Regions from separate parts of the Pseudomonas sp. DF11 genome, predicted to be linked through region 1. Evidence: predicted binding sites of a transcription regulator. Region 1 holds the regulator's gene; the other holds the start of a gene.
The links. Region 1 encodes FliA, which starts transcription of late flagellar genes. Its sites were predicted from a motif close to CTAAAGTTTNNNNNNNNNNNGCCGNTAA; they were not measured.
Positions count from the first base shown of each region.

Region 2: a site for FliA is predicted at 10,065-10,092, ahead of AC30D9_RS00245 (methyl-accepting chemotaxis protein). Genes of this name have one in related genera too.

Region 1 covers NZ_JBYVYN010000005.1:58,160-74,281, forward strand. The annotation lists gene fliR (flagellar biosynthetic protein FliR) at 1-642, shown strand, start outside; gene flhB (flagellar biosynthesis protein FlhB) at 645-1,781, shown strand; gene AC30D9_RS16360 (RHS repeat-associated core domain-containing protein) at 1,795-2,961, opposite strand; gene AC30D9_RS16365 (hypothetical protein) at 3,278-5,185, opposite strand; gene flhA (flagellar biosynthesis protein FlhA) at 5,528-7,657, shown strand; gene flhF (flagellar biosynthesis GTPase FlhF) at 7,669-9,018, shown strand; gene fleN (flagellar synthesis regulator FleN) at 9,135-9,965, shown strand; gene fliA (RNA polymerase sigma factor FliA) at 9,962-10,708, shown strand; gene AC30D9_RS16390 (chemotaxis response regulator CheY) at 10,876-11,247, shown strand; gene AC30D9_RS16395 (protein phosphatase CheZ) at 11,266-12,051, shown strand; gene AC30D9_RS16400 (chemotaxis protein CheA) at 12,082-14,337, shown strand; gene AC30D9_RS16405 (protein-glutamate methylesterase/protein-glutamine glutaminase) at 14,386-15,516, shown strand; gene AC30D9_RS16410 (flagellar motor protein) at 15,516-16,122, shown strand, end outside.
Region 2 covers NZ_JBYVYN010000001.1:42,689-58,810, forward strand. The annotation lists gene AC30D9_RS00200 (sigma-54 dependent transcriptional regulator) at 188-1,513, shown strand; gene fapF (fibril amyloid transporter FapF) at 1,653-2,936, opposite strand; gene fapE (fibril amyloid subunit FapE) at 2,983-3,729, opposite strand; gene fapD (fibril amyloid maturation endopeptidase FapD) at 3,788-4,468, opposite strand; gene fapC (amyloid-like fimbrin subunit FapC) at 4,561-5,538, opposite strand; gene fapB (fibril amyloid subunit FapB) at 5,598-6,191, opposite strand; gene fapA (functional amyloid chaperone FapA) at 6,193-6,639, opposite strand; gene AC30D9_RS00235 (AAA family ATPase) at 6,961-7,485, opposite strand; gene pnuC (nicotinamide riboside transporter PnuC) at 7,482-8,045, opposite strand; gene AC30D9_RS00245 (methyl-accepting chemotaxis protein) at 8,309-9,943, opposite strand; gene AC30D9_RS00250 (undecaprenyl-diphosphate phosphatase) at 10,217-11,047, shown strand; gene AC30D9_RS00255 (DUF1294 domain-containing protein) at 11,044-11,463, shown strand; gene AC30D9_RS00260 (MmcQ/YjbR family DNA-binding protein) at 11,468-11,818, opposite strand; gene AC30D9_RS00265 (LysR substrate-binding domain-containing protein) at 11,815-12,723, opposite strand; gene AC30D9_RS00270 (FMN-dependent NADH-azoreductase) at 12,853-13,461, shown strand; gene AC30D9_RS00275 (alpha/beta hydrolase family protein) at 13,646-14,683, shown strand; gene AC30D9_RS00280 (MFS transporter) at 14,677-15,870, opposite strand; gene AC30D9_RS00285 (ABC-F family ATPase) at 16,089-16,122, opposite strand, start outside.

The sequences.
Region 1 (16,122 bases):
TTCGCCTTGGCGATTACCGTGGTCATCGCACCCGGGCTACCGCCGATGCCGCCGGTTCATGCGCTGGACCTCAGCGCGCTGATGCTGGTGGCCGAGCAGATCCTCATCGGCGCTCTGATGGGGTTCTCGCTACAGCTGTTCTTTCAGGCGTTCGTGGTGGCCGGGCAAATCATTTCCATCCAGATGGGCATGGCCTTCGCGTCCATGATCGACCCCACCAACGGGGTCAATACCGCAGTGATCGGGCAGTTCCTGACGATGCTGGTGACCCTGCTGTTCCTGGCCATGAACGGCCACCTGGTGGTGTTCGAGGTACTGACCGAGAGTTTCACCACCATGCCCGTGGGCAGCGCCTTGCTGGTCAACCATTTCTGGGAAATCGCCGGCAAGCTCGGTTGGGTCCTGGGGGCGGCGATGGTGCTGGTGTTGCCCGCGATCACCGCGCTACTGGTGGTCAACATCGCCTTTGGCGTGATGACCCGGGCGGCGCCGCAACTGAACATCTTTTCTATCGGTTTCCCGCTGACCCTGGTGCTGGGCATGGTGATTTTCTGGATCAGCATGGGAGACATTCTCAACCAGTACCAGCCCCTGGCCACTGAGGCCTTGCAGCTGCTACGCGACATGGCACAGGCGCGCTGACCATGGCCGAGAGCGAGAGTGGCCAGGACAAGACAGAAGACCCCACGGAAAAGCGCCTGCGCGAATCCCGGGAAAAGGGTGAGATCGCCCGCTCCAAGGAGCTCAATACCCTGGCGGTGATGTTGGCCGGTGCGGGTGGTTTGTTGATCTACGGTGGCGGGCTGGCCTCGGACCTGCTGGAAATCATGCGCCTGAATTTTTCCCTGCCCCGCGAAGTGCTGCTTAGTCCCGGGTCCATGGCCCAGTACCTGCTGCACTCGGGCAAGATCGCGATCCTGGCGGTGCAGCCGGTGCTGCTGTTCTTGTTGTTGGCCGCTATTATCGGTCCGATTTCCCTGGGAGGCTGGTTGTTCGCCGCGGGAAGCATGGCCCCCAAGTTCAGCCGGATGAACCCGGCCGCGGGTCTCAAGCGCATGTTTTCTACCACCGCGGTGATGGAGTTGCTCAAGGCGCTGGGCAAGTTTTTCCTGATCCTGTTTGTCGCGCTGACGGTCTTGCAGTCGGACATCGACGACTTGCTGCGTATCGCCCATGAGCCGCTGGAACAGGCCATCATCCATAGCGTGCAATTGGTAGGCTGGAGCACGCTGTGGATGGCCTGTGGCCTGATGCTGATCGCCGCCATCGATGTGCCGATCCAGCTTTATCAGAGCAAGCAGAAGCTGATGATGACCAAGCAGGAGATCCGTGACGAACACAAGGATCAGGAGGGCAAGCCGGAGGTCAAGCAGCGGATCCGTCAGTTGCAGCGCGAGGTCTCCCAGCGGCGGATGATGGCGGCGATTCCCGATGCCGATGTGGTCATCACCAACCCGACTCACTACGCCGTCGCCCTCAAGTACGACCCCGAAAAAGGCAATGCCCCCGTGTTGCTGGCCAAGGGCAGTGACTTCCTGGCGCTGAAGATCCGTGAAATCGCCGTGGCCAATGAAGTGATGCTGCTCGAGTCTCCGGCGCTGGCGCGATCGATCTACTACTCCACCGAACTCGACCAGGAAATCCCCGGGGGCCTGTACCTGGCCGTGGCCCAGGTGTTGGCGTATGTCTACCAGATCCGCCAACACCGCGCGGGTAAAGGCAAGCGTCCAGAGCCGCTCAAGGACTTGCCGATTCCGCCGGATTTGCGGCGTGATTCCTGAGGTTCCCACAGGATTATTGAGGGTTGGGACGCGGCATATTCCGAATCGTCTCTTCCCAACGATCATAATCGCCACGACTTAGGACGGGATCCCACTCTTCTGCCCAAATCGGATCGACCCCTTGCAAACTTCCCGATTTTGCTTTACGTAAAAATTTGTTATGGATGCGCAACTTGTTGAAGTCCGCTACGTATCTTACAACTCCTACATTATCTGCTTTATAGTACATTTTCTGGTTTCCTAGGTAGTCATGAATATGGTTGTAGAAATTGACTCGGGAATAGGGTTCGAGGTGTTCCGACGCAAGAACTAAACCCGGATTATTTAGACCGCTTGAAAGAGTTTTATTGAAATTCGTTATTTTTGAATAGGCCATTCCTGTAAGGTCTAATGTGTTGGGTACCAGTGAAGACGTTACAGTTTTGTAGACTGGACCTCGCCCTTCGAGGTGGTGCTCGAACGTTGTAATATGCTCATCCCAACCTTTCCTCTGGATAACCTGATGGTGGTGGAAATCCGTCTCGATGCGTAACCTTCTGAGTCCCTTTTCATATAAGGTATCGGGGCCGCTTAAATGTTGCTTCAAGGGCACAGGGGGGGTGGAGTGTCTGGAGGTGGCAGCTCTTCGAAACAAACGCGGAAAATTTTTGAAAAGCCCCATCGTTCCGTTAGGATCGCTCCTGTTTATCGGGTCGCCTGAGCAATATGCATAAGCGTTCAATCCACCGACGCCAAATGGACTAAAACGATCAGGGCTATTAAACCGCATTAACGTTGGGTTGAACGCTCGGTAACCATTCCCCAACAAATAATGCCCAGTCACCGGGTCCGGTCGCTCCCCATTGAAGCCGAGCAGGCTCAGCAAACCGTTGCCGATAGGGCGATGTCCATAGGACGAATAGGCGAAGGATTGCGATTCGTTAGGGGCGATGGCATGCAAGACCGAGCGTTGTTGATCGGTCGCTAACAACGTCGCCTTCCTTTCACCGGCCTGGGTTTCAGCCTGGCCCAGCAGTTGGTCGTCGTGTTGGAAAAATGACCGGTTGACGACGCCATCAATCTCGGTGGCCAGGCGTGATTTGCAGTAAAACCGCTGGATCGGGGCGTAGGCCTCCACGGCATGGCCCGTAAGGCGATCCAACGGATCGTAGCGGTAGCTGCAAAGGGGAATGGTTGGCATGACTACGCCCAATGGCGATGAGGAATGTCATTATCGAGATTCGGACTGGGGAGGGTAACTAGCAGAATTGTTAGTGTTTCTTGTTCCATATCCATCGTCCGACAGGACTTTTGTTTTGTTTCAAGAAGGCCTACGTCCACCAGATCCGCCCGCACCGCGCGGGGCAAGGGCAAGCGTCCCGAACCCTCAAGGACTTGCCAATTTCGCCGAATTTGCGGCGTGATTCCTAGATGTTCATCGGCCCTTGAACGGCCCTGCGTTGTCAGCGAGGGGTATGGGAAGAGGGGAAAGCTGCCGTCGGCAGTTCAAAGTTTTTTCATTCGTTATCCAGCCCCTGCCAACTGCGCCACTTGCCGATGCTGGCAACGTATCGATAGTGAAGGGTGTCGCCTCTTCTCAGTTGTGCGGAGGCGCCTGATTCGAGATTGGTGCCCATGACGGTAGCGGTATAGGTTGCGTTGGAGGTGAGGGTAACAGTGTCGCCCTGCCATGCATTGGCAGGCAGGGTGATTTGCGCGATCCAGTCGCCATCCTTGAAGTGCACCCGCGTCTGCTCTGTGCCGGTATCTGCCATCTGGGCCCCGGCCTGGGCCGCGCCGTAGGAGTGTATGGCTGGCTTGACCGGCTGCCAGACGCCTTGATTGAACATGAAGAGATATTTGTCTCCCCGTTGGCAGCGGTAGACTCTCCGCCCGGATTGACGATGGATCTGGCTGTAATAGCCGGCGCTCGATGATATCTCGACATAGCTGTAGGTCGGTGCAGACATCGGTAGGCTGATGTGTTCCGTCCAATTACCATCCCCTGTCTGGTACTTAATGAGTTTTTCATCGGCGAGCGGGGCAGGAACCGTGTTTCCCGAGCTGTTGGGAGTATAAGTCCGGGTATTTTGCAATACCCACTTCTTATGGGTGTATTGAAAGAGCACCACGTTATTTTGCGCCAGCGTAATGATCCCATTTGGAAAGTCACTGTTGGATGTATGCAACAGGGTTTGCAACTGGGCGCGGCAAATGATCAGCATCGTGGCTGCGTCCGGCGGGTTGGAGGGGGCGAACAGCGATGAGGACCAATTACCATTGGAGGTTTCAACGACGATTGCGTGGTAGTCGTCGTCCATCATGCCCCCCGGAATATTATTGGGGGTCCAATGTACGGAGGCTCTTTTTCTGTTTCTGAGGCTGTTGGCATAGATGCAATTATCGACAAAGCGGTGACGCAAGGACCAATCGGTGTTGATGATAAAGAACTTCATGATCGGCGAATTATTTTCACCCGCTGCAAACCAGTTCATGACGTCCGATGACATATCGTCCGGTTGATAGACCAGGGTGTATTTATGGGCCTGGATGGCGCGCAATTGATAGTCGGGCTTTGTCTCGTTGCCAACCCGATCGATGAAACTCTTCAATTCGCTGCTGGAGGGCCGATCCTTGCCGATCCAGCGCTGGTTAACGCCCGGCCAGAACAGCGGGTCTCGTTGCTCATCGTTGTAGGCGATCACAACGGTTCTCTGCAGGGCCCATAGCTGCCTGAGCACCAGGGCCTTCCATTTGGGCTCTATTAATTTACTGCCCAGGCGATTCTTGATAACCGTGGCCAGTTCGCGGTGTGCCGCGACGGTGAAATTCTTGAAGTCATGAAAGTCGAGGATGACCACCTCGTTGCGGTGGGCCGTGTGGAGATTGATGACGGCCTGCAAAACGTCACCTTCAATGTTCCTGCCAGAGTTCGAGCTGTGGAAGATTGCGAACCTTCTCCGATCACCTTGCGGGTAGCCACTGAAAAACTGGACCCTCAGGTCGAGCGCCCTGATGCCTGTTTGCAATTGGCTGTGAGGCGACACGTCCTGGCAGGTATCGTAGCTGTTGGAGTAAGAAGCCTGCTTGTCCATGCCGGCGTTGTGGGTGCCGGGCAGGATCAATTCATCAATCCGCAGGTTGCTGGTGGCATAGCGGCCCATCCAGTCAGTACGGATATTATTGAATGGTGAGCAGATGCCATCACTGACGCTGCCACTCGGGCACCAGCCGATCCTGGGTGACGAAAGAAATTCTTCGTCTGGAGGCGCGTCACCGTTGGATGACTGCTCATCGCAGGTTTCCAATTCGTCGGTAGGGTACGGGGGAAACTCTGGAGCCCTATAAGGCTTCAATACACCGTTTTCGTCCAGGTCGTCTGGATTCACATCCATTTGCACGGCAAGGGAAATATTGTCGGTCATGGCAAGCCCCCCTCTGGGTTGTTGCGGCTGTCCTCGATATCTCCACAGTCGCTCTGTCACTCATTCAATACCTCCGCGTCTGTCTCAACCACTCTCATAAGTGTCAGGTTGACGTTCCGCTTCAGGAGTGTTAGCGGCAAGTGTGATCGGGCCTATATACGAAGATGGCCATTAGTCCTTTGCTCCGAGGCTCATATCGGCGGGTGCGCGGAATTTAAGGCCTGGAGCCTCATGAGCGAGCGATATTTCCAGTTCCCGCAAAAGTTGGACGGCTTTTTGCACATGCAGGTTTTACGGCGCTCCGGGCGTCAAAAGTTTGCTTCACAGGAACGGGGAATATTGGTGGATCGCTCTCAGTTACTCAGCACCGCGCGCAGCAATGTCGTAGACCTCAGCCGGGGTAATCTGGGCGTGCCGCTGTTGCTGCTGGTCATGCTCGCCATGATGATGCTGCCGGTACCACCGTTCCTGCTGGACGTGTTTTTCACGTTCAACATCGCCCTGTCGATTGTCGTGCTGCTGGTGTGCGTATACGCCCTGCGGCCGCTGGATTTCGCCGTATTCCCGACCATCCTGCTGGTGGCCACGCTGTTGCGCCTGGCGCTGAACGTGGCGTCCACCCGGGTGGTCATGCTCCACGGCCAGGACGGGCACGCTGCCGCCGGTAAGGTGATCCAGGCCTTCGGTGAGGTGGTGATCGGCGGTAACTACGTGGTCGGTATCGTGGTCTTCGCCATCTTGATGATCATCAACTTCGTCGTGGTGACCAAGGGCGCCGGGCGGATTTCCGAGGTGAGCGCGCGTTTCACCCTCGATGCGATGCCGGGCAAGCAGATGGCGATAGACGCCGATCTCAACGCCGGCCTGATCGACCAGAGCCAGGCCAAGCTGCGTCGCCTGGAAGTGGCCCAGGAAGCCGAGTTCTACGGTTCCATGGACGGTGCCAGCAAGTTCGTGCGCGGTGACGCCATCGCCGGCCTGCTGATTCTGTTCATCAACCTGATCGGCGGCATGGCCGTCGGTATCTTCCAGCACGACATGACTTTCGGCGACGCTGGCAGGGTTTACGCCTTGTTGACCATCGGTGACGGTTTGGTGGCGCAATTGCCATCACTGTTGTTATCCACAGCGGCCGCGATCATGGTGACCCGTGCTTCGGGCTCCGAAGACATGGGCAAGCAGATCGGCCGGCAAATGTTCGCCTCGCCCAAGGCCCTGGCCGTTGCTGCCGGCCTGATGGCGGTGATGGGCCTGGTGCCGGGGATGCCCCATATTTCCTTCCTGAGCATGGCTGCCGTGGCCGCGGGCGGTGCCTACCTGTTCTGGAGAAAGCAGAACGTGCAGAAAATCCAGGCCCTGCAAGAGGTCAAGCGCCAGCAGGAACTGCTGCCGTCGCCGGCCCGTGCCATGGAAACCAAGGAATTGGGCTGGGATGATGTGACGCCAATCGACATGATCGGCCTGGAAGTCGGCTATCGTCTGATTCCATTGGTCGACCGCAACCAGGGTGGTCAGTTGCTGGCGCGGATCAAGGGGGTGCGCAAGAAGCTCTCCCAAGACCTGGGCTTCCTGATGCCTACCGTGCATATCCGTGACAACCTCGACCTGGCGCCGAGCGCCTATCGGCTGACCTTGATGGGGGTGATCCTGGCCGAAGCCGAGATCTACCCTGACCGCGAACTGGCGATCAACCCCGGGCAGGTCTACGGCAGCCTCAACGGCATCACCGCCAAGGATCCGGCTTTCGGCCTGGAAGCGGTGTGGATCGAAATCAGCCAGCGGGCCCAGGCCCAGTCCCTCGGCTATACCGTGGTGGATGCCAGTACGGTGGTGGCGACCCACTTGAACCAGATCCTGTACAAGCACTCCAGCGAGCTGATCGGCCACGAAGAAGTCCAGCAACTCCTGCAAGTACTGGCAAAAGGCTCGCCGAAGCTGGCGGAAGAGCTGGTGCCGGGTGTGGTTTCGTTGTCGCAGTTGCTCAAGGTGCTGCAGGCGTTGCTGGCCGAGCAAGTGCCGGTGCGCGACATACGCAGTATCGCCGAGGCTATCGCCAACAACGCGTCCAAGAGTCAAGATACCGCCGCCTTGGTGGCCGCGGTTCGGGTCGGCGTATCCCGCGCAATCGTCCAAAGCATTGTAGGCACTGAGTCCGAGCTGCCTGTGATCACTCTGGAACCAAGGTTGGAACAGATATTGCTCAATAGTCTGCAGAAGGCAGGACAAGGCTCGGAAGAGGGTGTTCTGCTGGAGCCAAGCATGGCCGAGAAGCTGCAGCGTTCGCTGATCGATGCAGCCCAGCGGCAAGAGATGCAAGGCCAACCGGTGATCCTGCTGGTGGCCGGTCCGATTCGCGCGATGCTCTCGCGATTCGGGCGCCTCGCGGTCCCGGGGCTGCATGTGCTGGCGTACCAGGAAATACCGGACAACAAGCAAGTGACCATCGTTGCGACAGTAGGGCCCAACGGCTGAGGTAGTGGTTTATGCAAGTGAAGCGTTTTTTCGCCGCCGATATGCGTCAGGCCATGAAGCTGGTTCGTGACGAGCTGGGCGCTGAAGCAGCCATCATCGGTAATCGCCGGATCGCCGGCGGTGTCGAGCTGACGGCCGCCCTGGATTACAAATTGTCGGCGCTGGCCCCACGCGTTCCGAACATGGAGCTCGAAGACGAGCTGCGCAAGACCCAATCACGCATCGCCAGCGCCCAGGCCGAACTGAGCCTGCGCAGCAGCGAAGGCGAGGCAGTGGCAGGCACCAATCGTCAATTGTTCGCCGGTCAGCCGCTGACTGCCGGCTTGCCGTTGACCGCTGCCGAGCCGCTGATCGAGCAGGCCCAAGCCGAACCGCGTCGTCCTGAACCGGCACCCGCAGCACCTGCCCGGGGTGTCGACCCGCGTGCCCTGGACTCGATGCGCTTTGAGCTCAATAGCCTGCGCGAATTGATGGAAGTCCAGCTCGGCTCCCTGGCCTGGAACCAGCTGCAAGGCAGCCGTCCAGCCCAGGCCAACCTGTGGCGTCGCCTGCAACGCATCGGCCTGTCCGGCCCGTTGTCCCGTGACCTGCTGGCATTGATCAATGGTATCGAAGAGCCTCGCCAGGCCTGGCGCATGTTGCTGGCGCACCTGGCGCGGATGATCGTCACGCCGGAAGTCGAGCCGCTGGAAGAGGGCGGGGTGATTGCCATGGTCGGTCCTGCCGGCATGGGCAAGACCACCACCCTGGCCAAGCTCGCCGCCCGCTACGTACTCAAGTACGGCGCCCAGAGCATCGCCCTGGTGAGCATGGACAGTTTCCGCATTGGTGCCCAGGAGCAACTCAAGACCCTGGGACGGATCCTCAACGTGTCGGTGACCCATGTGGATCCGGGCCAGTCCCTGGCCCAGGCATTGGAACCGTTGCTGCGCAAGCGCGTCGTACTGATCGATACCGCGGGCCTGCAAGCCAGCGATCCGGCCCTGCGCATGCAGCTCGAAAGCCTGGCCGGACGTGGCATCAAGTCAAAAAATTATCTCGTGTTGGCAACCACCAGCCAGAAACAGGTTCTAACCGCCGCATATCACAGCTACAAACGCTGCGGGCTGGCCGGCTGCATCCTGACTAAGCTGGACGAAACGGCAAGCCTGGGCGAGGTGTTGAGCCTGGCGATCGGTCATGAACTACCGGTGGCCTACCTGACCGACGGGCCGCGGATCCCGGATGATTTGCATCTGCCGCGCCGTCATCAACTGGTCAGCCGAGCCGTGAGTGTGCAAATGCAGGAAGAACCCAGCGAAGAAGCCATGGCTGATATGTTCGCTGATATCTACCACAGCCCGACCAAGCAGGTTGGCTGAGGTAATCATGAATATTTTTTGTACCTACATCGATGGTCTGCCATGCATTGTTCCGTATGCGAACGCGCAGCCAGTAATGTGGCCTCCGTCTAAGTAAGACAAGGTAAAGAACGAACATGGGCAGCATGCATCCCGTACAGGTGATCGCGGTGACCGGCGGCAAAGGTGGCGTCGGGAAGACTAACGTGTCAGTGAACTTGTCCCTGGCTCTGGCAGAGCTTGGCCGACGGGTCATGCTGCTGGACGCCGACCTGGGCCTGGCGAACGTCGACGTGCTGTTGGGGCTTACACCCAAACGCACCCTGGCGGACGTGATCGAAGGCCGTTGCGAACTGCGCGACGTGCTGTTGCAGGGGCCGGGCGGGATTCGCATCGTGCCGGCTGCCTCCGGCACCCAGAGCATGGTTCACCTGACCCCGGCCCAGCACGCCGGCCTGATCCAGGCTTTCAGCGACATCGGCGACAACCTCGATGTGCTGGTGATCGACACCGCGGCCGGTATCGGCGACTCGGTCGTCAGTTTCGTACGCGCTGCCCAGGAAGTGCTGCTGGTGGTCTGCGACGAACCGACGTCCATCACCGACGCCTATGCCTTGATCAAGCTGTTGAACCGCGACTATGGCATGAACCGCTTCCGCGTCCTGGCCAACATGGCCCAGAGCCCGCAGGAGGGCCGCAACCTGTTCGCCAAGTTGACAAAGGTCACGGATCGCTTCCTGGACGTCGCCCTACAATATGTCGGCGCCGTGCCCTACGACGAAAGCGTACGCAAGGCTGTCCAGAAGCAACGTGCCGTTTATGAAGCCTTTCCACGTTCCAAGTGCGCGCTGGCGTTCAAGGCGATCGCCCAGAAGGTCGATACCTGGCCGTTGCCGGCCAACCCGCGCGGGCATCTGGAATTTTTCGTCGAGCGTCTTGTGCAACAAACAGCAGGGCCCGTGCTATGACAGCCAGCGGTTACAACCATCTCTACAAAAAATCGGCACGGGACGCCCAATACGAATTGATCGAGCGTTACGCGCCACTGGTCAAGCGTATCGCCTACCACTTGCTGGCGCGGTTGCCGGCCAGTGTCCAGGTCGAAGACTTGATCCAGGCGGGCATGATCGGCCTGCTCGAAGTGTCGAACAAATACGACGCGAGCAAGGGCGCCAGTTTCGAGACGTATGCCGGTATTCGCATTCGCGGGGCCATGCTCGATGAAGTCCGCAAGGGCGATTGGGCGCCACGCTCGGTGCACCGCAATACTCGCATGGTCAGTGATGCAATTCGGGCAATTGAAGCTAAAACCGGGCGTGACGCTAAAGATCACGAGGTTGCGGCCGAACTCCAGTTGAGTCTCGATGATTATTACGGGATTTTGAACGATACCTTGGGCAGCCGCCTGTTCAGTTTCGACGACCTGTTGCAGGACGGTGGTGAACACGAGGGGCTGCACGAGGATGGCGCGAGTGCTCACATGGAGCCATCGCGTGACCTGGAAGATGAACGTTTCCAGAGCGCGCTGGCGGATGCGATTGCCAATTTGCCGGAGCGTGAGCGACTGGTCTTGGCGCTGTACTACGACGAAGAGCTGAACCTCAAGGAAATCGGTGAGGTCCTGGGGGTCAGCGAATCGCGGGTCAGCCAGTTACACAGCCAGTGCGCGGCCCGTTTGCGGGGGCGTTTGGGGGAGTGGCGAGCGCGTTGACAGGCAGTGTGGGGACACTGCGAACGAGGCTGGCCTGGCAAGTACTGCGCCAGTCTCCATCCGTTGTGCTCCAGACTGTTGTCGAGTGTTGTGCCGGATTGATTGAAATGGCGCGTCCAGGTGCTGGGCGCGTTTAAGACTGCTTGGAGGTCGAATTGGACAAGAACATGAAAATCCTCATCGTTGATGACTTCTCAACGATGCGGCGGATCATAAAAAACCTGTTGCGTGACCTTGGGTTCACCAACACGGCCGAAGCAGATGACGGGACCACTGCGCTCCCTATGTTGCACAGTGGCAACTTCGATTTTCTGGTCACCGACTGGAACATGCCGGGCATGACCGGTATCGACCTGCTGCGCCAAGTGCGTGCCGACGAAAAACTCAAGCATCTTCCGGTGCTGATGGTCACTGCCGAAGCCAAGCGCGAGCAGATCATCGAAGCGGCCCAGGCCGGTGTCAACGGCTATGTGGTCAAACCCTTCACGGCCCAGGCGTTGAAAGAGAAGATCGAAAAAATCTTCGAACGCATCGGTTAACGGCGCCACGGGGGAGCTATGGACAACGAATCTTCAATGGGCGATTTCGAATCGACCCTGAAAAAACATGCCCGCGAACTGGTCGACAGCCTTGAAAAAGGTCGCTTTGGCGATGCGGTTCAAATGATCCATGAGCTCAACCAGACCCGTGATCGCGGTCTGTATCAGGAAGTGGGCAAGCTCACGCGTGAATTGCACAGCGCGATTGTCAATTTCCAGATCGACCCGAATATGCCGCAGGCCGAGGAAGTCTCGCAGATCACCGACGCCACCGAGCGTCTGGGGTATGTGGTCAAGCTGACCGAGGCCGCGGCCAACCGCACCATGGATCTGGTGGAAAGCGCCACGCCGCTGGTCAATGGCCTGAGCGATGAAGCCCAGGCCTTGAGCACCGACTGGGGCCGGTTCATGCGTCGCGAAGTCGGGGCTGAAGAGTTTCGGGAACTGGCCCGTCGGGTCGACGGTTTCCTGACGCGCAGCAGCACCGAGAACCGCGCCGTGGCAAGCAACCTCAACGACATTCTGCTGGCCCAGGACTATCAAGACCTGACCGGCCAGGTGATCAAGCGTGTGACCCAGCTGGTCACCGAAGTGGAAAGCAACCTGCTCAAACTGGTGTTGATGGCCAGCCAGGTCGACCGCTTTGCAGGTATCGAACACGACCGTGAAGCGATGCTTGCTGAAAAAGATCCACAAAAACATCTCTCTCAGGGTGAAGGTCCGCAGATTCATGCCGATAAAAGAGAAGACGTTATGTCCGGTCAGGACGATGTGGACGATTTGCTGTCCAGCCTTGGATTCTGAGTTTTAGCCCTGTTTTAGGAGCAGCCATTAATGAGCTTCGGCGCCGATGAAGAGATCCTTCAGGATTTCCTGGTTGAGGCCGGCGAGATTCTAGAGCAACTGTCCGAACAACTGGTCGAGCTGGAAAGCCGACCCGATGATGCGGATCTGCTCAATGCAATTTTTCGCGGTTTCCACACTGTAAAAGGAGGCGCCGGCTTCCTCCAGCTCAACGAGCTGGTGGAGTGCTGTCACATTGCCGAGAACGTGTTCGACATCCTGCGCAAGGGTGAGCGTCGCGTTGATTCGGAACTGATGGACGTGGTGCTTGAAGCGCTGGATGCGGTCAACAGTATGTTCAGCGAAGTGCGTGAGCGCTCGCCGATTACCCCTGCCACCCCCGAGCTGCTCGCCGCGCTGTCGCGCCTGGCCGAGCCGCAATCGGCTGACGAAGCCGCACCGGTTGCCGAGGCAGTGGTCGAAGAACCGGTCGCCGAGGAATCGGGCGACATCACCGATAACGAATTCGAACAACTGCTGGACTCGCTCAATACCGTCAAGGCCCAGGCCGAGGCGCCGGCCGCTCCGGCAGCACCTGCTGCGCCAGCCGCCGATGGGGCTGCCAGCGATGAAATCACCGATGCTGAGTTCGAGTCACTGCTCGACCAGCTTCATGGCAAGGGCCAGTTCGCGCCTGATGCCGTCGCTCCGTCGACGGCCCCGGCCGCCCCGAAAGCCGCAGGCGACAGTTCGGACATCACCGACGACGAATTCGAAGCGTTGCTCGATCAGTTGCATGGCAAGGGCACCTTTGCCGTGGACGCTCTGGATTCGGCTATCGCTTCGGCGCCGACACCGGCCAAGCCCGCCGCCGCTGCCGCTGGCAGCGACCTGATCAGCGACCACGAATTCGAATCACTGCTCGATGAGCTGCATGGCAAGGGCAAGTTCAGCGAAGTCGGTACCGCTTCTGCTGCGCCTGCCGCCGCCACTGCGGCGACATCGGCGGCCAAGGCTGCGCCCAAACCCGCTGCCAAGGCACCGGAACCCAAGGCCGAGCCCGCCAAGCCTGCCGCTGCTGCTCCGGCTCCCGCCCGCGCCCCAGCGGCCGCGCCAGCGGAAAAGCCGGCCAGCGAAGCCGAGACCACCGTTCGGGTCGATACCGCACGCCTGGACGAGATCATGAACATGGTCGGCGAACTGGTGCTGGTACGTAACCGTCTGGTGCGCCTGGGCCTCAACAGCCAGGACGAAGCCATGTCCAAGGCCGTGTCGAACCTCGACGTGGTCACGGCGGACCTGCAGACCGCGGTCATGAAGACCCGCATGCAGCCGATCAAGAAAGTCTTCGGGCGCTTCCCGCGCCTGGTTCGCGACCTGGCTCGCCAGCTCAAGAAAGAAATCAACCTGGAACTGGTGGGTGAAGAGACCGACCTCGACAAGAACCTTGTCGAGGCCCTGGCCGACCCGCTGGTCCACTTGGTGCGCAACGCGGTCGACCACGGTATCGAGTCGCCGGAAGAGCGCGAAGCTTCAGGCAAGGTCCGCAGCGGCAAGGTGATCCTGGCCGCCGAGCAGGAGGGCGACCACATCCTGCTGTCGATCTCCGACGACGGCAAAGGCATGGACCCGAACGTACTGCGCTCCATTGCGGTGAAGCGCGGCGTGATGGACAAGGATGCCGCCGACCGCCTGAGCGACACCGAGTGCTACAACCTGATCTTCGCCCCGGGCTTCTCGACCAAGACCGAGATTTCCGACGTGTCGGGCCGTGGCGTGGGCATGGACGTGGTGAAAACCAAGATTTCCCAGCTCAACGGTTCGATCAATATCTACTCGACCAAGGGCCAGGGCTCGAAGATTGTCATCAAGGTCCCGTTGACCCTGGCGATCATGCCGACCCTGATGGTGATGCTGGGCAACCAGGCCTTCGCCTTCCCGCTGGTCAACGTCAACGAGATCTTCCACCTCGACCTGTCGCGCACCAACGTGGTGGACGGCCAGGAAGTGGTGATCGTACGGGACAAGGCACTGCCACTGTTCTACCTCAAGCGCTGGCTGGTCAGCTCCGCGGCCCATGTGGAGCAGGGCGAAGGCCATGTGGTGATCCTTTCGGTGGGCACCCAGCGGATCGGCTTCGTCGTCGACCAGTTGGTGGGCCAGGAAGAAGTGGTCATCAAGCCGTTGGGCAAGATGCTCCAGGGGACCCCGGGCATGTCCGGCGCCACCATCACCGGCGACGGCCGCATCGCGTTGATCCTCGATGTGCCAAGCATGCTCAAGCGTTACGCCGCCCGGCGTATTTGATTCTGGAGGGGCGGGGCCCAGGGCCGCGCCTCGTCTAACGGAGTGTTTATGGTAGTTAAAGTCCTGGTGGTGGACGATTCGGGGTTTTTCCGCCGCCGCGTCTCGGAAATTCTTTCGGCGGACACGAGCATTCAGGTCGTCGGTACCGCGACCAACGGCAAAGAAGCGATCGATCAGGCCCTGGCACTCAAGCCGGACGTGATTACCATGGACTACGAGATGCCGATGATGGATGGCATCACGGCCGTGCGGCATATCATGCAGCGCTGCCCGACTCCGGTATTGATGTTCTCGTCCCTGACCCATGAAGGCGCCCGGGTGACCCTCGATGCGTTGGACGCGGGTGCGGTGGATTTCCTGCCGAAAAATTTCGAAGACATTTCGCGCAACCCCGACAAGGTCCGGCAGTTGCTGTGCGAAAAGGTCCACAGTATTTCCCGCAGCAACCGGCGTGTCGGTGGCTACAGCGCTCCCGCGCCAGCCCCTGTCGTGGCGCCGAGTCCGGCGCCGACGTCGTCGGGCAGCTTCAATCCGCCCCCGGTACGCAGCGCTCCGGCACCGGCTCCTGGCCGTCCGGCGCCCGCCGCCAGTGCATCGTCGCCAGCCCCCAAGCGTAAAGCCTACAAGCTGGTCGCCATCGGCACGTCCACGGGTGGCCCGGTGGCGCTGCAACGGGTCCTGACCCAGTTGCCGGCCAACTTCCCGGCCCCCATCGTACTGATCCAGCACATGCCGGCGGCGTTCACCAAGGCTTTTGCCGAGCGCCTGGACAAGCTATGCAACATCAGCGTCAAGGAAGCCGAGGATGGCGACATCCTGCGTCCCGGCCTGGCGTTGTTGGCGCCAGGTGGCAAGCAGATGATGATCGACGGCCGTGGCGCGGTGAAAATCCTGCCGGGCGACGAGCGTCTGAACTACAAGCCGTGCGTGGACATTACCTTCGGTTCCGCGGCCAAGTCCTACGGTGACAAAGTTCTGGCGGTGGTACTCACCGGCATGGGCGCCGACGGTCGCGAAGGCGCGCGCCTGCTCAAGCAGGGCGGTAGTGCGATCTGGGCCCAGGACGAAGCCAGCTGCGTGATCTACGGCATGCCAATGGCCATCGTAAAAGCCGATCTTGCCGACGCGGTGTACGGGTTGGACGACATCGGTAGACACCTGGTCGAGGCCTGCCTGTAATGGATGTGCTCAGCCTGATCGGCATCATCATGGCGTTCGTCGCCATCATTGGCGGTAATTATCTGGAAGGCGGTCACCTGGGCGCGCTGGCCAACGGCCCGGCGGCATTGATTGTGCTCGGTGGCACCATTGGCGCTGCGCTGTTGCAGTCGCCCATGAGTGCCTTCAAGCGCGCCATGCAAGTGCTGATCTGGATCCTGTTCCCGCCGCGGGTCGACCTGGCCGGCGGTATCGACCGGGTAGTGAACTGGAGTCTGACCGCTCGCAAGGAGGGCTTGCTGGGTCTGGAAGGGGTGGCCGATGCCGAACCCGACAGCTATTCGCGCAAAGGCCTGCAATTGCTGGTGGACGGCGCTGAGCCGGAAGCCATCCGCAGCATTCTGGAAGTGGACTTCTACACCCAGGAAAGCCGCGACATCGAAGCGGCCAAGGTATTCGAGAGCATGGGCGGCTACGCGCCGACCATCGGCATCATCGGCGCGGTGATGGGGCTGATCCATGTGATGGGCAACCTGGCCGACCCGTCGCAGTTGGGCAGCGGCATCGCCGTGGCGTTCGTCGCCACGATCTACGGCGTGGCGAGTGCCAACCTGGTGCTGTTGCCCA
Region 2 (16,122 bases), on a different contig from region 1:
TGTTTGAAAGCGCCATGAAAGAAACAGGCCCGCGACAACTAACGAAACGCTCGCTTATAACCAGTTTGATGCGATCTCGATAATCAATTGATACAAGGGGGCGTCAACTTCTTGCTACTGTTACATGCAGGTTTGCCAAACGACTGTTTCTAATCATATTTCCTTATTTTGGCGCCAAGGATCAGTCATGATCGAAGCCAGTACGTCACGTCGTCTGCTCGTGGTTGATCCCTGCGACGATTGCCATCGCTTGTTGCCAGGTTTGCGCACCATTGGCTGGGATGTGGACAGTTGCTCCCTCGAACACGCTGGCGATCGGACCTGTGACGTCGGTCTTCTGCGGTTGCAGCCCTTTCATCTGGAGCGCCCGGAAGCGGTCAAGGAGTTGATCAGCCGTAGCGGTACCGAATGGATCGCCGTGCTCAACCAGGAAGTGTTGCGCCTGCAAAACGTCGGTGATTTTGTCTGCGAATGGTTTTTCGACTTCCATACCTTGCCGTTCGACGTGTCCAGGGTCCAGGTGACACTGGGCCGGGCGTTTGGCATGGCGCGCCTGCGGGGGCAAGGCTCGATCCACATTGATCAGCCCGAACATGAACTGCTGGGCGATAGCAAGCCGATTCGCGAGCTGCGTAAATTGTTGAGCAAGCTGGCACCGGCCGAGTCGCCGGTGTTGATCCGGGGTGAAAGCGGTACCGGCAAGGAACTGGTGGCGCGCACCCTGCATTGTCAGTCTCACCGGCGTAACAGGCCGTTCATCGCCATCAACTGCGGAGCCATCCCGGAGCACCTGATCCAGTCCGAGTTGTTCGGGCATGAGAAGGGCGCGTTCACTGGCGCTCACCAACGCAAGATCGGACGGATCGAGGCGGCCCACGGCGGCACGTTGTTTCTCGATGAAATTGGCGACTTGCCGTTGGAGTTGCAGGCCAACCTGCTGCGCTTCCTACAGGAAAAACACATTGAGCGAGTCGGTGGCAGCCAGCCGGTTGCGGTCGATGTGCGAGTCTTGGCGGCTACCCATGTGGACCTTGAGGCGGCCATCGAGAACAAGCGATTTCGCGAGGATCTGTATTACCGCTTGAACGTGTTGCAAGTGGTGATGGCGCCGCTGCGCGAACGTCATGGCGACCTGGGGATGCTCGCCAGCCACTTTTCCCATTTCTACAGCCGGGAAACCGGCCGCCGCCCCCGCAGCTTCAGCGAGGACGCATTGGTGGCGATGGGCATGCATGACTGGCCCGGTAATGTGCGGGAACTGGCCAACCGCGTCCGTCGCGGTTTGGTGCTGGCCGAGGGGCGGCAAATCGAGGCCCGGGACCTCGGCCTGGCCAGTCACCAAGGCGTGGCGGCGCCGATGGGCACACTGGAGGACTACAAGACCCGCGCCGAGCGCCAAGCCTTGAGCGATGTGCTCAATCGCCATAGCGACAACCTGAGCGTGGCCGCCAGGGTGCTGGGCGTGTCCCGGCCGACATTCTATCGGTTACTGCACAAACATCAGATCCGCTGACCCAAGCCCTGCACGATTCCTTGTGGGAGCGAGCCTGCTCGCGATAGCGGTGTGTCAGTCACAGTTAAAATGACTGATCTACCGCTATCGCGAGCAGGCTCGCTCCCACAGGGTACGGTGTCAAGACCGTCATCCTGCGCTAGAAGTAATACGGGAATTTCAGGCTGAAGCTGAAATCCGGCGCATCGTCGGTCAGCCCGATGGACAGGTTGGGCACTATGGTCAGGTTGTCGGACGCAGCGACGGTCATGCCGATGTTGAAGTAGCCCGCGTTGGCGTCGCTGGAGACCACCGATTCCCAGTCGCCGCCGTCCTGTTTGAGCTTGCTTTTCTTCTGGATCAGGTCGGAGACCGAGAACGACATGCTCATCTTCTCGTTCAAGGCAAAGGCAATGCCCGCGCCGAGTTGGAAGCTGTCGCCAATCCGCACCTTGCCCGGTACCTTCTGGTTGACCGTGGAACTGATGTCGTCGAACGATTCTTCGAAGTTATGGGTGTAGGAAAGGGTGCCGAATAGCACGGCCGGGTCGAAGGTCTTGACCAGCGAAAGGCCGGGGGTGATCGACCACACGCCATTGCCGGTGGGCAGGTCGTCAGGCACGAACAGGTTGGTGTTGGCCTGGGATTGACGCAGCTTGATGCCGAACGGGTCCTTGCCGGTGGGAGCCTTGACCCGCAGGGTGACCACCGCGTCCGGGTAGTTGATCGACTCATCCATGAACTTGTAGGCGATGCCGAAGTTGACGTCACCGATGGTGGGGTCGCGGGTCACGGTTTCTTCGCTGGTGACGCCGGCCGCGCCGTTGTTCGCGCCGCCTGACTGGTACGTGGATTCGCGGTAGACCACCGGGACGTTGAGGTCGAACTGCCAGCGGTTGTCAAAGTTGTAGCGACCGGTAAGGTCCAGCGTCCAGGTGTCGGCCTTGATCCGGTCGAGGTTGATGTTGCCCAGGAAAATCGAGTCCAGGGCCAGGAAACCATTGAGGATCAATTGCCGCGTGTCGTAGCGCGAATAGGTCACGCCGGTCTCGAAACTGAATCTACCGCCACCGAAGAAGCCGCTGGCCTCATCATAGAGGTTGGAGACGCTCTGGGCCGGCTGGGAATCATCGGCCAGGGATTGTCCGTAGCCGCTGCCGCCGGTCGTTGTCGCGCCACCGCCGGCCACGGTCTGGTTGCCTTTCATGTCGGAGGGGGACTTGGCCAGGCGCTTGGGCGGTGGAGCGGCGGGTTGATCTTCCACTTGGCGAACCCGCTGCTCGAGCACCGCCAGGGCCTTCTGTTGGACCTCGTAGCGTTGCTTGAGCTCGAGAAGCTCCTGTTTCAGGGCCTCTATTTCGGCATCCGGGGCCGCGTGCAACACGGTCGCCGGGAACAACGTGCTTAAACACATCACAGCGCGCAACGATACGGATCGATACATGAAATATGCCGTCCCTAATTGCCCAATGATCGGAAACCAGCGTAGTTCAATAACCGAGGTTACGGAGGCCGCGCAGTTGGGTCAGATTGCAGTCCAGTGCGCCGGCGCTGGCGCCGTTATTGTTCAGCACCACGTTGAGTTGCGTCATGTTGTTGACCAGGTTGCTGCTGCCCAGCAGGCGGGTGTTCTGCAGCAAACCACCTTGGGCCACTTGTTGCAGGGTACTGCCCTGGTTATGGCTGGCCTGGATCGCCATTTGCACGCCATTGCCGGTGGCGGTGACCGCGACACTGCCGGCGGCGTTGCTGCCGCTGATGGTCTGGCCCTTGGTCAGCAGTTGACCCTGGGAAGGCACGAGCGCCGGCGCCTGGTTGCTCTCTTTCACATTGATGTTGACGTTGTTGTAGGCGGTATTGCCGTCGCCAGCGGCGCGTACACTCTGGGTCACGCCCTGGCTCGTGCCAAGGCCGGCGCCACCGGTAATATTGCCGCTACCTTGTTCTGGAACGCTGCCGTTGCCGGTCTGCTTGATGGTGGAGACATAAAACTCGGGTTTGACGGTGGCTGACTGGATTTGCATGGTGCTGGTGGCACCGATCAAGTCGCCGCTGGCGTTGCGCCAGGTACTGCTCATGACGATGCCGAAGCTGATGACTCGGCCGGGCATGACATAACGACCGCGCAGCTCGGCAAGCTCCTGGTCCTTGACTTCGATGGGTTTGAAGCCGGCATGGGCATAGCCCGAGGCAGCCGCGGCCAGGCAGGCCAGCGACAGCCAGTGTGAAGTTCTCATGTGCTGCTCCCGGAGCGTCCTGCTCCTTTTTGTACTTATGTTGGCAGTTGGTCGGCGATTAAAAGAAGTCGCTCTGTATGAAGCCGAAATCCATCAGTTCTGCATCCCTGACCGGGTTGAACCCGTCCAGTTTGTTACGTGCCGTCAATGGTTGTGGAGGGTTGCGCAGTGCATTGGCCTTGTCATAGCCCGGGCCGACGATCGCGAAGACGATGCCGTTCCAACCTTTGACAAAATCATCATGGGCGTAGCGCTTGTGGCCCAGTACCGGGTCGCCGATGTAGACCCATTGCTTGTCGGCCCGCTGCAACACCACGAAGTGCTTGTAGCCGCGTATTTCCATCAGGACCACCACCGGGATCGTCACCGCTTCGAGTTTCTCTGGCGGTATTCGGTAACCTCGGGCACGCATGCCGATGGCTTCCACGTAGCGCTTCATGTCCAGCATGGAAAACCCTTGGGTACGGACCAGGTCCTGGTCGGCATTGACCAGCATGCCTTTGATGACGTGCTCTTCATCGACATCCAGCCAGTAGGCTTGGCGCAGCACCGTGGCCAGCGCGGCGGCACCGCAACTGAAATCGGTTTTCTGCTCGACAATGTCGCTGAACTTACGCTCGCGTACGCTTTGCACCGGTTTGTAGACCAGCATGCCGCCAGGCAGGGCGGCGACTGGTATCTGCGCAGCTTCGGCCACGCAGGCCATGCAGAGCAGCAGGGAAACGGCAGTGACACGCATGATCGATACGCCTGGAGGGAACCCCTGGAAAAAAGCCCCTGTGGGAGCAAAGCTTGCTCCCACAGGGCCACTACTCCCGCAGTGGTACTTTTTTACATGCAAGCCCTGCAGCCGGCAGAGATGGAGAGCGAGTTGCTCTGCTGGTTGCCCACGCCCGACGACACGTTGGCGCCGCCGTTACCGGAGAAGCCGTTCATGGAGTTGGTCATGGTGGCGTTGTTGATCACAGGGTTTTTCCAGCCATCGCGGGTCAGCACTTGCTGAGTGTTGGTACCGGACAGTTCGAAAGTACCCACGGCGGAGAACTTGAACTTGTCGTCATCGTGACCGCCACCATAGCCACCTTTGTTGCCCCAGCCGCCATGGCCGTCATCTTCGACGGTGCCGGTGCCTTTGGCCTTGAAGGTGCCGGAAGCGCTGGAAGTGCTGGTGAGGGTGTCGGTTTTGTAGGTCCGCACGCCTTTGTTGTCGACCACCAGGCCAGTGGAGGACTGATTGGCCTCGGCAGAGGCCTGTGCGACACGGCCACCCGATACGGCGATGGCCAGGTTGTTTTTCTGTTGGTTGAAGTTACCGGCGGTCACGTTGATGCCGATGTTGCCGGAGCCGTTGTTGCCCGCATTGGTGAGTGAGGCGTTGTTGTGGGTCGAGTTGTTTTTTACATAGTTGTTGGTATTGGTTTGCGTGGCGCTCGAGGCGGCGACAGCCGAGCCGAAGATGAAGCTTTCGTCAGCGGTAGCCAGCGCTGCGGCGTTGTCTTGTTGGTTACCGTCGCCGGCGGCGATGTTCGCCCCCATGTTGCCGTTGCTGCCATTGAGGGAGTCGGTGGCTTCGGCGGTGTTTTTAGTACCCTGGTTGAGCACCTGGTTGCCGTCGCTGTTCTGCTCATCCATCACGGTAGCCGTTGCGCCGGCGTTGATGGAAAGCTGTTCTTCCCACGTTGGGCCTTTGGGACCATGGTGGCCATGACCATTGCCGTGCCCGTTATCGTTTCCTCCAGCCTGTGCGGCCATTGCCATGACAGCGGCGAGAGCGAAAACCAATGGTTTGAGTGCCATTGTCGGTTTCATGGTGTTTCTCCTTGCTTGTCGTTGGTTAAGTGTCGGTACTTTCTTATGTAGCCTCCGGGTCAATCAGCGACCCGGATGCTCAGGGTGTTGGCCATGCGGTTTCCCACCCCGGCACTCTGGTTCACCTGGATGACCCCTCGGCTGCCGGTGAAGGCCTGGTCGCTGGTAACGACCTGGCGACTGCCGGTTGGGGCGCCAGTTGCTCCTGAGTTCGGTAGCAACGCCACGTTCTGTTGAGACAGGGCGCTGTCGTCAATGCTCTGCGGATGGGCACTGATGCCCACTCGCATGACATTGGCCATTTGGTTGTTGGCCCCGGCGGACTGGTTGACGCCCAGCACACCGTTGCCGTTGGTAAAGGAATGGCCGCCGATGCTGGCGGTGGCGTTCATGGAAGGGTTGGCCGGCGTGTCGACGCGTTGTTGCACGTGGGTGCTGGCCTGGGCGTGGCTGCCGATGGCGATGGCTCGGGTGTTGGTCTGCTGGGTCTGGTCGCCGGCCGCCTGGTTGACGTTGAAGTTGCCGCTGTAATGGCTGCCGGAATCCTGCAGGTTGGCGCTACTGATCACCGCAACACCCGAATCGGCAAATACAGTGAAAGAGCTGAGCAGGGAAAGCATGAGCAGGGCGAGAAGAAACAGGGCGGGCTTCATGTCACTGGCCTCCCGCCAGCCGCCCCAACGGGGCCAGGCCGGAACTGAGCGAGCGGTTGATGGTGCCGGAGATCGCGCCGCCGCTGCCGCCACCGTGACCGGCACTCATGCCCGGCATGCCGTTGGGGTTGGTCACGACATTCAGGCCTTGCACACCGGTGCTCGGGGTGACGATGTTGCGGATCGACGAGCCGCTGGCAACGCTGGCGAACTCGCCATCGCTCAATTCGGTGCTGGCGGTGGCCTGGTTGATTCGTTCGGAGGGGTTGGCATTGACGGTGATCGGGTAGGGGTCTTTGCCACCATTGCGACCGATTGCGATGGGCTGCACGTCACGGGTGAGCACAATGACGCCATTGCCTTCGGCCTGCGCTGGCAGGCTGAGCGTTGCGCTGGCGGCGCAGCCGATCAACAACAGACAGGTCAAACTTCTTTCGAAAGTCCCCACGGCATCGGTTCCTTCTTCGGTGGGCTGGCCCTGGTCCAGCGTTGCGAAGTGGGGAGAGCAGGTGTTGTGCCGGTTTTTTGAATACCTTTGAATTCAATGACTTGTATTTGTGACCGAGATGCCAGGGAGGGAGCCTGTTTCAGCGCTGAGACAAGGTACATGGTGACCAGTCGGTCACTTACTGTCCCAGGGCTCTGGATCCAGGCTTTTGGGCGGGTGTTTCAAAAGCTTGACAGTCTTGATGACAATCGCGTGAAACGGCTTTGGATCCGGGTTTGGTGCGACGCCGTTGTTTCAGGAATGGAACAGATCACCCCGTGATCAGGCTTCAAGCAGGTGGGCAACGGCTGCGAACACTTGCTGTTGGCGTTGCCCCCAATCGCCGTGAATGACCTGCAAAGGTTGCCGATGTCGGCTCAGCCAGGCTTCGATCGCTTCAAAAAACGCCCGCCGTTCTTCCAGCTCGGGTTGGCAACGTAAACCGTCGCCGGTCCATTCCACCTGTTCGGGGTGGAGCAGCAGGTGCAAGTCGTAATGGCGGGCCAGCAGGGCCGGCTCGAGCCAGTCCGGACAGTCGCCGAACAGGGTCTGGCTCCAGAGGATGTTGCTCAACAGGTGAGTATCGAGGATCAACAGCGCCGGCCGATGGGCACGAGCTTCATCTTCCCAGGCCAGTTGGCCGGCGGCGATGTCGGTGATGTCAGCCAGGCACGTATCGCGCTGGGTCTGTTCCATGAAGTGGCGCACGTATTCATCCACCCGCAGGCCACCAAAGTGTTCCTGCAATTGCGCCGCCAGCCAGCTCTTGCCGCTGGATTCCGGGCCGGTCAGCACCACCACCTTCATGCGCGCAAGGCCGGGTCGGCGCGCCATTCCCGCCAGCCTTGCACGGCCAGCAGGGTGAACAGGGCGTAGAGGGCGGCGGTCAGGTGCAAGCCCTTGTAGATGAACAGGCCGACGAAAATCACATCCAGGGCGATCCACAATGGCCAGCATTGCACGCGTTTTTGCGCCATCCACCATTGGGCCACGAGGCTGAAACCGGTGAGCGCGGCATCGAGCCAGGGCTGGGCGGCATCGGTCCAATGAGCCATGGCGGCCCCCAACAACAGGCTGCCTGCCGCGCCGATAGCCAGGCCGCGCAATACCGACGGCCCACCGAGGCGGGTGACCTGGCGTCCATCATGATTGTGCCCGGCACGAGTCCATTGCCACCAACCGTAGAGTTGCAGCACCGCGTAGACAACCTGCAGCAGCATGTCCGAGTACAACTTCACCTCGAAGAAAATCCAGCTGTACAGCAACACCATGACCAGGCCGATCGGCCAGCACCAGGGGTTCTGCTTGACGGTCAACCAGACAGCGATCACGCCGAGGGCTGCGGCAAACAGTTCAAGCCCGGACATGGCGGTTCCTTGGGGAAATGGGAGAGGGCGGGGATTGTAAACGTTATGGCGTGGGCAGCTCCAATATCAATGCGGGATGTGCCGCCGCATCGCGAGTAGGCTCGCTCTCACAAAGGTATTTGCGGTGGACACCCAGCCTGGGACCGACACAAAACCAATGTGGGAGCGGGTTTGCTCGCGAAAGCGGTGGGTCAGCTTGCTCAATGTTGGATGTGCCAACGTCTTCGCGAGCAAGCCCGCCACACAGGGTTATTCATCAAGCCCTAGACACGGAACTGTGTGAGCAACCCGTTCAACTGTTCACTCAGCGCCTTGAGGCGCGTACTCGCCAGGCTCGACTGTTCAGCTGCCATAGCCGTGCTGTGGGACAGTCCGGCGGCCTGGGTGACGTTCTGGTTGATGTCTTCCACCACATGGGCCTGTTGCAGGGTGGCGCTGGCGATGGAGGCGTTCAGGCTGTTGAGGTTGCGCAAGGCCTGGCCGATGGCGTTGAGGCTGGCCCCGGCCAGGCCGGCCTGTTCGATAGTCAGTTGCGAGGCACGGCTGCTGTCGCTGATGACTTTCACCGCGGCTTCGGAATGGGTTTGCAGGCGCTCGATCATCGCCTGGATCTCTGCGGTGGACTTCTGCGTACGCTGGGCCAGCAGCCGCACTTCATCGGCGACCACCGCAAAGCCCCGGCCTTGTTCGCCGGCGCGGGCAGCTTCGATGGCGGCGTTGAGGGCCAACAGGTTGGTCTGCTCGGCGATGGAGCGGATCACCTCCAGCACGCTGCCAATCTGGGTGCTTTCGCTCGCCAGGGTGCGAATCACTTCCACCGCCTGGTCGATGGTCTGGGACAGGCGATCGATCTGCTGCAAGCTGCCATCGATGTTGACCTGGCCTTGCTGGGCCTGGGATTCGGCGTCACGCATTTCACTGGCCGCGTGCTCGGCGTTCTTCGCCACGTCCTGCACGCCATAGGTCACTTCATTGATCGCGGTAGCCACCAGTTCCATTTGTTGCGACTGCTGCTGGCTGCGTTCCTGGGCCTGGGCGGCGTCGTTGCCCAACTCGTTGGAGGATTGCCCCAGCGCACTGGCCGAGGCTTGCAGTTGGGTCACCACTTGCCGCAACTTGGCGGTAAAGGCGTTGAAATGCCGCGCCAGTTGGGTGACTTCGTCCTGGCCGTGAGTGTCGAGGGTGCGGGTCAGGTCGCTCTCGCCACTGGCGATGTTGGCCATGGCGTTGACCGTTTCCTGCAGCGGGCCGACGATGCTGCGCACGATCAGGGTCAGCAGCAGGCCCATGAGCAGGGTGATGACCAGGCCGACCACAGAGGCCTTGATCACCTGGGACTGGAACTCGGCCTGGACGTCATCGATGTACACGCCCGAACCGATGACCCACCCCCAGGGCTCGAACAATTGGACGTAGGAAGTCTTGCCCACCGGGGCCTCGGCGCCCGGCTTCGGCCAGAGGTAATTGATCATGCCGGCGCCCTTGGACTTGGCGATGGCGACCATCTCGTTGAACAGCGCATAACCGTTCGGGTCGCGAATGGCCGAGAGGTTCTGGCCTTCGAGCTTCGGGTTGGTCGGGTGCATGACCATGACCGGTGTCAGGTCGTTGATCCAGAAATAATCACTCTGGTTATAGCGCAGGCCACGCACGGCGCTGAGGGCCTGCTTTTGCGCGGCATCGCGAGTCAGGGTGCCAGCGGTTTCCAGGCCATGGTAGTAGCTCAGCACGCCACTGGCGGTCTGTACCACGTGCTGGGTTTTCTGCACTTTGGCTTGGTAGAGGTCGGTGTGGATCTGTTTAAGCATCAAGGCGCCCAGCGTGAACAACATCACGATGGCCACTACCAGGATGAGCCACAAGCGTCGGCTGATCGACACACTGCGCAAGCTATTCATACGCTGTCACTCCGGTTTCTTATTCTTGTCATTAACGACGGCCGGCACTTTAGCGCCCGGCGGCTATACGTAATTGACCTGGGTCATAACGCGGCAGCGTTATCAGGGCTTGTCTGATAGGATTTCGGCCCCGCAGCGCAAAACCTGAGCCTGTTCTGATTTTTCATTGGTTTTTTTTGAAAGGTCACAGTTATCGTGCACCCGCTGCGAGCACTCGCTTGACACTTGAATATTGATAAGACCTGCATGAACAGCGTCTTTTTTGGGGGATGAATGGATTTGTGGACCGCCTTTTCGGCACTGATTCTTGGCGTAGTAGAGGGTTTGACGGAATTTCTGCCGATTTCCAGCACGGGACACCAGATCATTGTCGCCGACTTGCTTGAGTTCGGTGGCGAACGTTCGATGGCGTTCAACATTATCATCCAGCTCGGCGCGATCCTGGCGGTGGTCTGGGAATTCCGACGCAAGATCTTCGACGTGGTACTGGGCCTGCCGACGCAACCCAGTGCCCGCCGGTTCACCGCCAACCTGCTGATCGCCTTCCTGCCCGCCGTGGTCCTGGGTGTGCTGCTCGCCGACTGGATCCACCACTACCTGTTCAACCCGATCACAGTAGCTGCGGCGCTGGTCGTGGGCGGTCTGGTGATGCTCTGGGCCGAGAAGCGCCAGCACCAGGTGCACGCCGAAACAGTGGACGAGATTTCCTGGAAGGACGCACTGAAGGTCGGCCTGGCCCAATGCATTGCAATGATCCCGGGCACTTCCCGTTCCGGAGCGACCATCATCGGTGGCCTGCTGTTCGGGCTGTCGCGTAAGACCGCTACCGAGTTTTCGTTTTTCCTGGCGATGCCGACCATGGTCGGCGCGGCGGTCTACTCGGGCTACAAATACCGCGAGCTGTTCGTTCCGGCGGATTTTCCAGTGTTCGCGATTGGGTTCGTCACGGCGTTCATTTTCGCCATGATTGCGGTCAAGGGCCTGCTGCGGTTCATCGCCAGTCACAGCTACGCCGTGTTCGCCTGGTATCGAATCGCCTTCGGCCTGTTGATCCTGGCCACCTGGCAGTTCGGCTGGGTGGATTGGAGCGCTGCCAAGCCATGAATGACTCAGGCGGCCGCAAACGTACCGGGCGCAATGCCGACGGCGCCGTGCAGCACCTGCGGCTCAAACTGATGGTGTTTGCGCTGCTCTGTGCCTTGCCGCTGTTCGGTTCGCTGCTGTTCGGGCTGCGGGCGGTGTCGTGGGTGCCAATGGCAGCCTATGGCGTCGTCAGCGTGGTGGCGTTCCTGCTGTACTGGAGCGATAAGCGCAAGGCGCGCGCCGACGCCTGGCGCACGCCAGAGAATGTGTTGCATGCAGTGGAACTGGCTGGCGGTTGGCCTGGAGCCTTGCTGGCCCAGCAGCTGTTTCGCCACAAGACCCGCAAGGTGTCGTTCCAGGTGGTGTTCTGGTTCATCGTGCTGTTGCACCAGGTGTTCTGGATCGACCAGTTGTTCCTGGGCAGCTATCTGTTCTGAATGGCTAGAGCAACAGACCTGCCTGCGTGCGCTTGGGCAATTTACTCACCACCAATTGGTGTGAGCGTTGCAGCAAGCCACGCAGCTCTTTGGCACCCAGCGGGTAGGGCACTTGCATGATGACCCACTGGGCCCGCGCCAGGTAAGGCGCGGGGTGAATGCCCGGCCGGTCGCAATGACCCAGGAACAGATCCTTGTCGACCTTGAACGCCAACGAGTCGCCCCGCAGCCCCTGCAGGGCGAACATTTTGTTCCCGGCAATGGAAAACACCCGCACGCCGCCCCATTTGTAGTCCTCCCGGGCGCCGGGCAGGCCCAGGCAAAACTGCGCGACATCCTCTTCGCTCAAACTCATAGCGTTCTATCTCCACAGCCCTCGAAGGCTTCCACCAAATGGTCGATCCATGCACGCACCGCTGGCAGCATGCCGCGTCGATGCGGGTAGACCGCCTGGAGCCAGCCATCGGGCAACGACCATCCAGGCAGCAATTGCACCAGTGTGCCGTCAAGCAATTCCTGCTCGCAATACATGCTCGGCAATAACGTGAAGCCCAGGCCGGCGAGGGTGCAGGCGCGACGCACAATGAAGTCGTCAATGCCCAGGCGCGCCTCCAGGCTCAGCTCCACACGCTGCCCATCGGCGCTGACCAGGCGCAGGTGCACCTGGCGATCGGCTTCCAATGCCCCCAGTACCGGCAACTGTTTGAGATCATCCGGCGATTCGATCCGCCGCCCTTCGACAAAGGCCGGGCTGGCAACCAGCATCAGCCGCGCCTGGCGCAGACGCCGGGTCATCAGCAGCGGGTCTTCGTCTCCCAGGTCACGCACGCGCAATGCCACGTCGATGCCTTCGCTGACCAGGTCCACCCGTCGGTTGAGCAGGGTCATATCCAGTTGTACCAAGGGGTATTTCGTCAGGAAGGTTTCGATCACCACCGGCAGAAACTGGTGGGCCAGTCCTACCGGACTCGATACTCGCAAGCGGCCACGGGGTTCGCTGGACATGCTCGCCACCGCTTCGTCGGCCATCTCGGCCTCCAGCATCATGGCCTGGCAATGGCGCAGATAACGTTCGCCGACCGCGGTCAACTTCAACTGGCGGGTGGTGCGTTGCAGCAACCGCGCGCCCAGACGCTCTTCCAGCTCGGCGATACGCCGCGACAATCGCGACTTGGGAATGCCCAGCAGTCGTCCGGCCGCTGCGAAACCGCCGGCTTCGACGACTTTGGCGAAGTAATACAAGTCATTGAGGTCTTGCATGTCTAGCTCGATTGTCCTGTCAGTAGGACAAACTATCGCATTTATGCTGACTTATCGAACATTGGCTTGATCTATAGGATTGTCTCCAATTGATCGCCTGGTTGCGGTCCTCACTTGGAGAGCACTCACATGAAACTGCTGCACATCGATTCGAGCATTCTGGGCGACAACTCTGCTTCCCGCCAATTGAGCCGTGAAGTGGTTGAAGCCTGGAAAGCTGCCGAGCCAGGCATCACCGTCACCTACCGTGACCTGGCCGCCGACGCCATTAGCCATTTTTCCGCCCAAACGCTGGTCGCTGCCGGCACCAGTGCCGAATTGCGCGACGCCGCACTCAAGTACGAAGCCGACCTTAGCGCCGAGACGATGGCAGAATTCCAGGCGGCGGATGCGCTGGTCATCGCCGCGCCCATGTACAACTTCAGCATTCCGACCCAGCTCAAGGCCTGGATCGACCGCATTGCCGTGGCCGGCCAGACGTTCCGCTACACCGAGGCCGGCTTCGAAGGCCTGTGCGGTGGCAAGAAGCTGGTGATTGTTTCCACCGCTGGCGGCTTGCACGCTGGCCAGCCAAGTGGCGCAGGCCACGAAGATTACCTGAAAGTGATGTTCGGTTTCCTTGGCATCACCGACATCGAATTCGTTCGTGCAGAAGGGCTGGCCAAGGGCGACGAGATGCGCAATAAGGGCATGAGCGAAGCCCAGGCGCAGATCGGTGAACAGTTCGCCGCTGCGTAAAACCTGCGTAAAAGCAGCAAGCTCTTCGGGCAACCTTGGTAAAACCCTGTATTCTCGTCGTCATTGGATGGTCGGGATGCAGGGTTTTTCTGCATTCGGCGCAGGGCTTCATGGCGCAGGTTATGCACGGCCAGGATTGCGAGCGACGGGGCCTTCCCGTGCGCTGGTGAAGGTGGAAGATTCGATGACACGTTTTGGTGCAGCGCTGCTGCTTTGCTTGTTAGCCAGTCTCGGTTCAGTGCAGGCCGCACCGGGACCGCATCCGCATTGGAGCGCCGGCTTCCATGAGCTGAGCTTTCTCGATCCGCTGGATCAACAGCCGATGCACGCCTTCGCCTTTTATCCGTCCACCGACCGGGAACAGTCCAGTCTGCTGGGTGGCTACCAGATCGATGCCGCGCCAGATGCCCAGATCGCCATCGGCCGCTTTCCGCTGCTGATGCTGTCCCATGGCAATACCGGTACGCCGTTGGCCCTGCATGACCTGGCCACTTCCCTGGCGCGCCAGGGGTTCGTGGTGGTGGCGGTGATTCATCCCGGCGACAACGCCCAGGACCACAGCCGGCTCGGGACCCTGAGCAACCTGTATGGCCGGCCGATCCAGATTTCCGAAGCCATTACCGCAACGTTGAACGACCCGATGCTCTCGCCGTTCGTCAACGCCGGGCAGGTCGGGGTGATCGGCTATTCGGCCGGTGGCGAGACGGCGCTGATCCTGTCCGGCGCGACGCCGGATCTCAATCGCCTGCGTCGCTACTGCCAGGAGCGACCGGATGACCGTGACGCCTGTAACACCCAGGGCGAGTTGATTGCCGATCGCGACGACCTGTACCCGGTGGCCGACCCCAGGGTCCGGGCATTGTTGCTCATGGCGCCGTTGAGCCTGAAGTTCGGCCGTCACACCCTGGCCGATGTCCATGTGCCGGTGCTGTTGTACAGCGGCGACGGCGACAAGCTGGTGGCTTTCGATAAAAACGCCGCCGCCTTGGCCCGCAAGCTGCCCACCGCACCGGATTTTAAGACCTTGGCCGGAGCGGGGCATTTTGTCTTCCTGGCCCCGTGTACCGACGAACAGATCGCTGCGATGCCGGCGTTGTGCACCGACGCTGACGGTGTCGACCGCAAGGACATCCACCGCACCATGATTTCCGAGGCCAGCCGCTTCTTCGGCGAGGCCTTGGGCAAGCCGACCCGGGCGGGGATGAGGACGGCCGATCAATAATGGGCGTTTGTCGCTCGGCGACGCAGCAGCAAGGTCAGCCCCAGGCCGCTGACCGACAGCAACGCGGCGCAGAAGAAGATCGACGAATAACCCAGGTTCAATGCCACCGCGCCCATCAGCGGACCGGCAATCGCCAGCGCCAGGTCAAAGAACACCGCGTAGGCGCTCAAGCCCGCGCCACGACTGGTGTTCGGCACCTGTTTGATGGCCTCCACCCCGAGCGCCGGATACACCAGCGACAGCCCGAAGCCAGCCAGCCCGGCACCGACCAGGGCGAACGCGGTGGACGGCGCCAGCCACAGCAATACCAGCCCCAGGGTTTCGATGCTCATGCAGGCAATGGCCGAGTTGAAGCCACCGAAGCGAGCGATGCTGGAAATGAACAATAACCGCGCCAGGATGAAGCAGACACCAAAGACCGTCAGGCACCAGGCCGCGCCGGTCCAGCCGCGACTGATATAAAACAGTGTGATGAACGTCGTGAGCGTACCGTAGCCGATCGACGCCAGGCTCAGGCCCGCCCCATACGGCGCAATGCGCCCAAACACCGCCCAGAATGGCAAACGCTCGCCACGAATGACCGGCACCGACGGTTTATTGCGAATCATCAACAGCGCAGCGCCCGCCAGCAACGACAACGCAATGCCCAGGCTGGCGAACCCCAGTCCACCGACCATCACCACTCCCAGCGGAGCACCGATGGCAATGGCCCCGTACGAGGCGATGCCGTTCCAGGAAATCGAGCGGGCCGTGTGCTCCACACCCACCTGGCCCATGCACCAACTGATGGTGCCCACGCCGATCAGCCCTTGGGCCACGCCGAGCAGCAAGCGGCCGGCAATCAGAATCAGCAGGCTGGGCAGGGGAAAACCTTGCAACAAGGTCGAGAACAGCGTCAGCACGCCGCTGAGCACAATCCCCGACAGCCCGTAGACGATTGCTCGCTTGGTACCGATGCTGTCCGACAACCGCCCGGCCATGGGACGACTGAGCAGGGTAGCCAGATACTGTGAACCGATGGTCAGCCCGGCCACCACTGCGCTGAAACCCAACTGTTCGTGGACATACCCCGGCAGTACGGCAATGGGCAGGCCGATGCAGAGAAAGGCGATGAAGGTGTAGAAAACGATGGAGACGATCTGCAGGGTGATCGACAGGGAACTGGGGGCAGGTGAGGGCGTGGGCATGGGGCTCGTTCGCGGGCGGCGGTAAGAGAGTCCCATCATGGCGTGAGGTGGGGATAAAAGAAAGCAGGCTAACTAAATGTGTTGGCACAAGCGGATTTCAATCTGAGGCCGCCACAAATCCAGCAGGCCCCAGTTGCGATCTTGGGATATGAAAAACCCTGTCACAACGGACAGGGCTTTTCACTTGTAGCTTGAGGCTTGCAACTCAGGGCTGTTGGTTAGAACACCACACCCTGGCTGCGCAGGTAATCA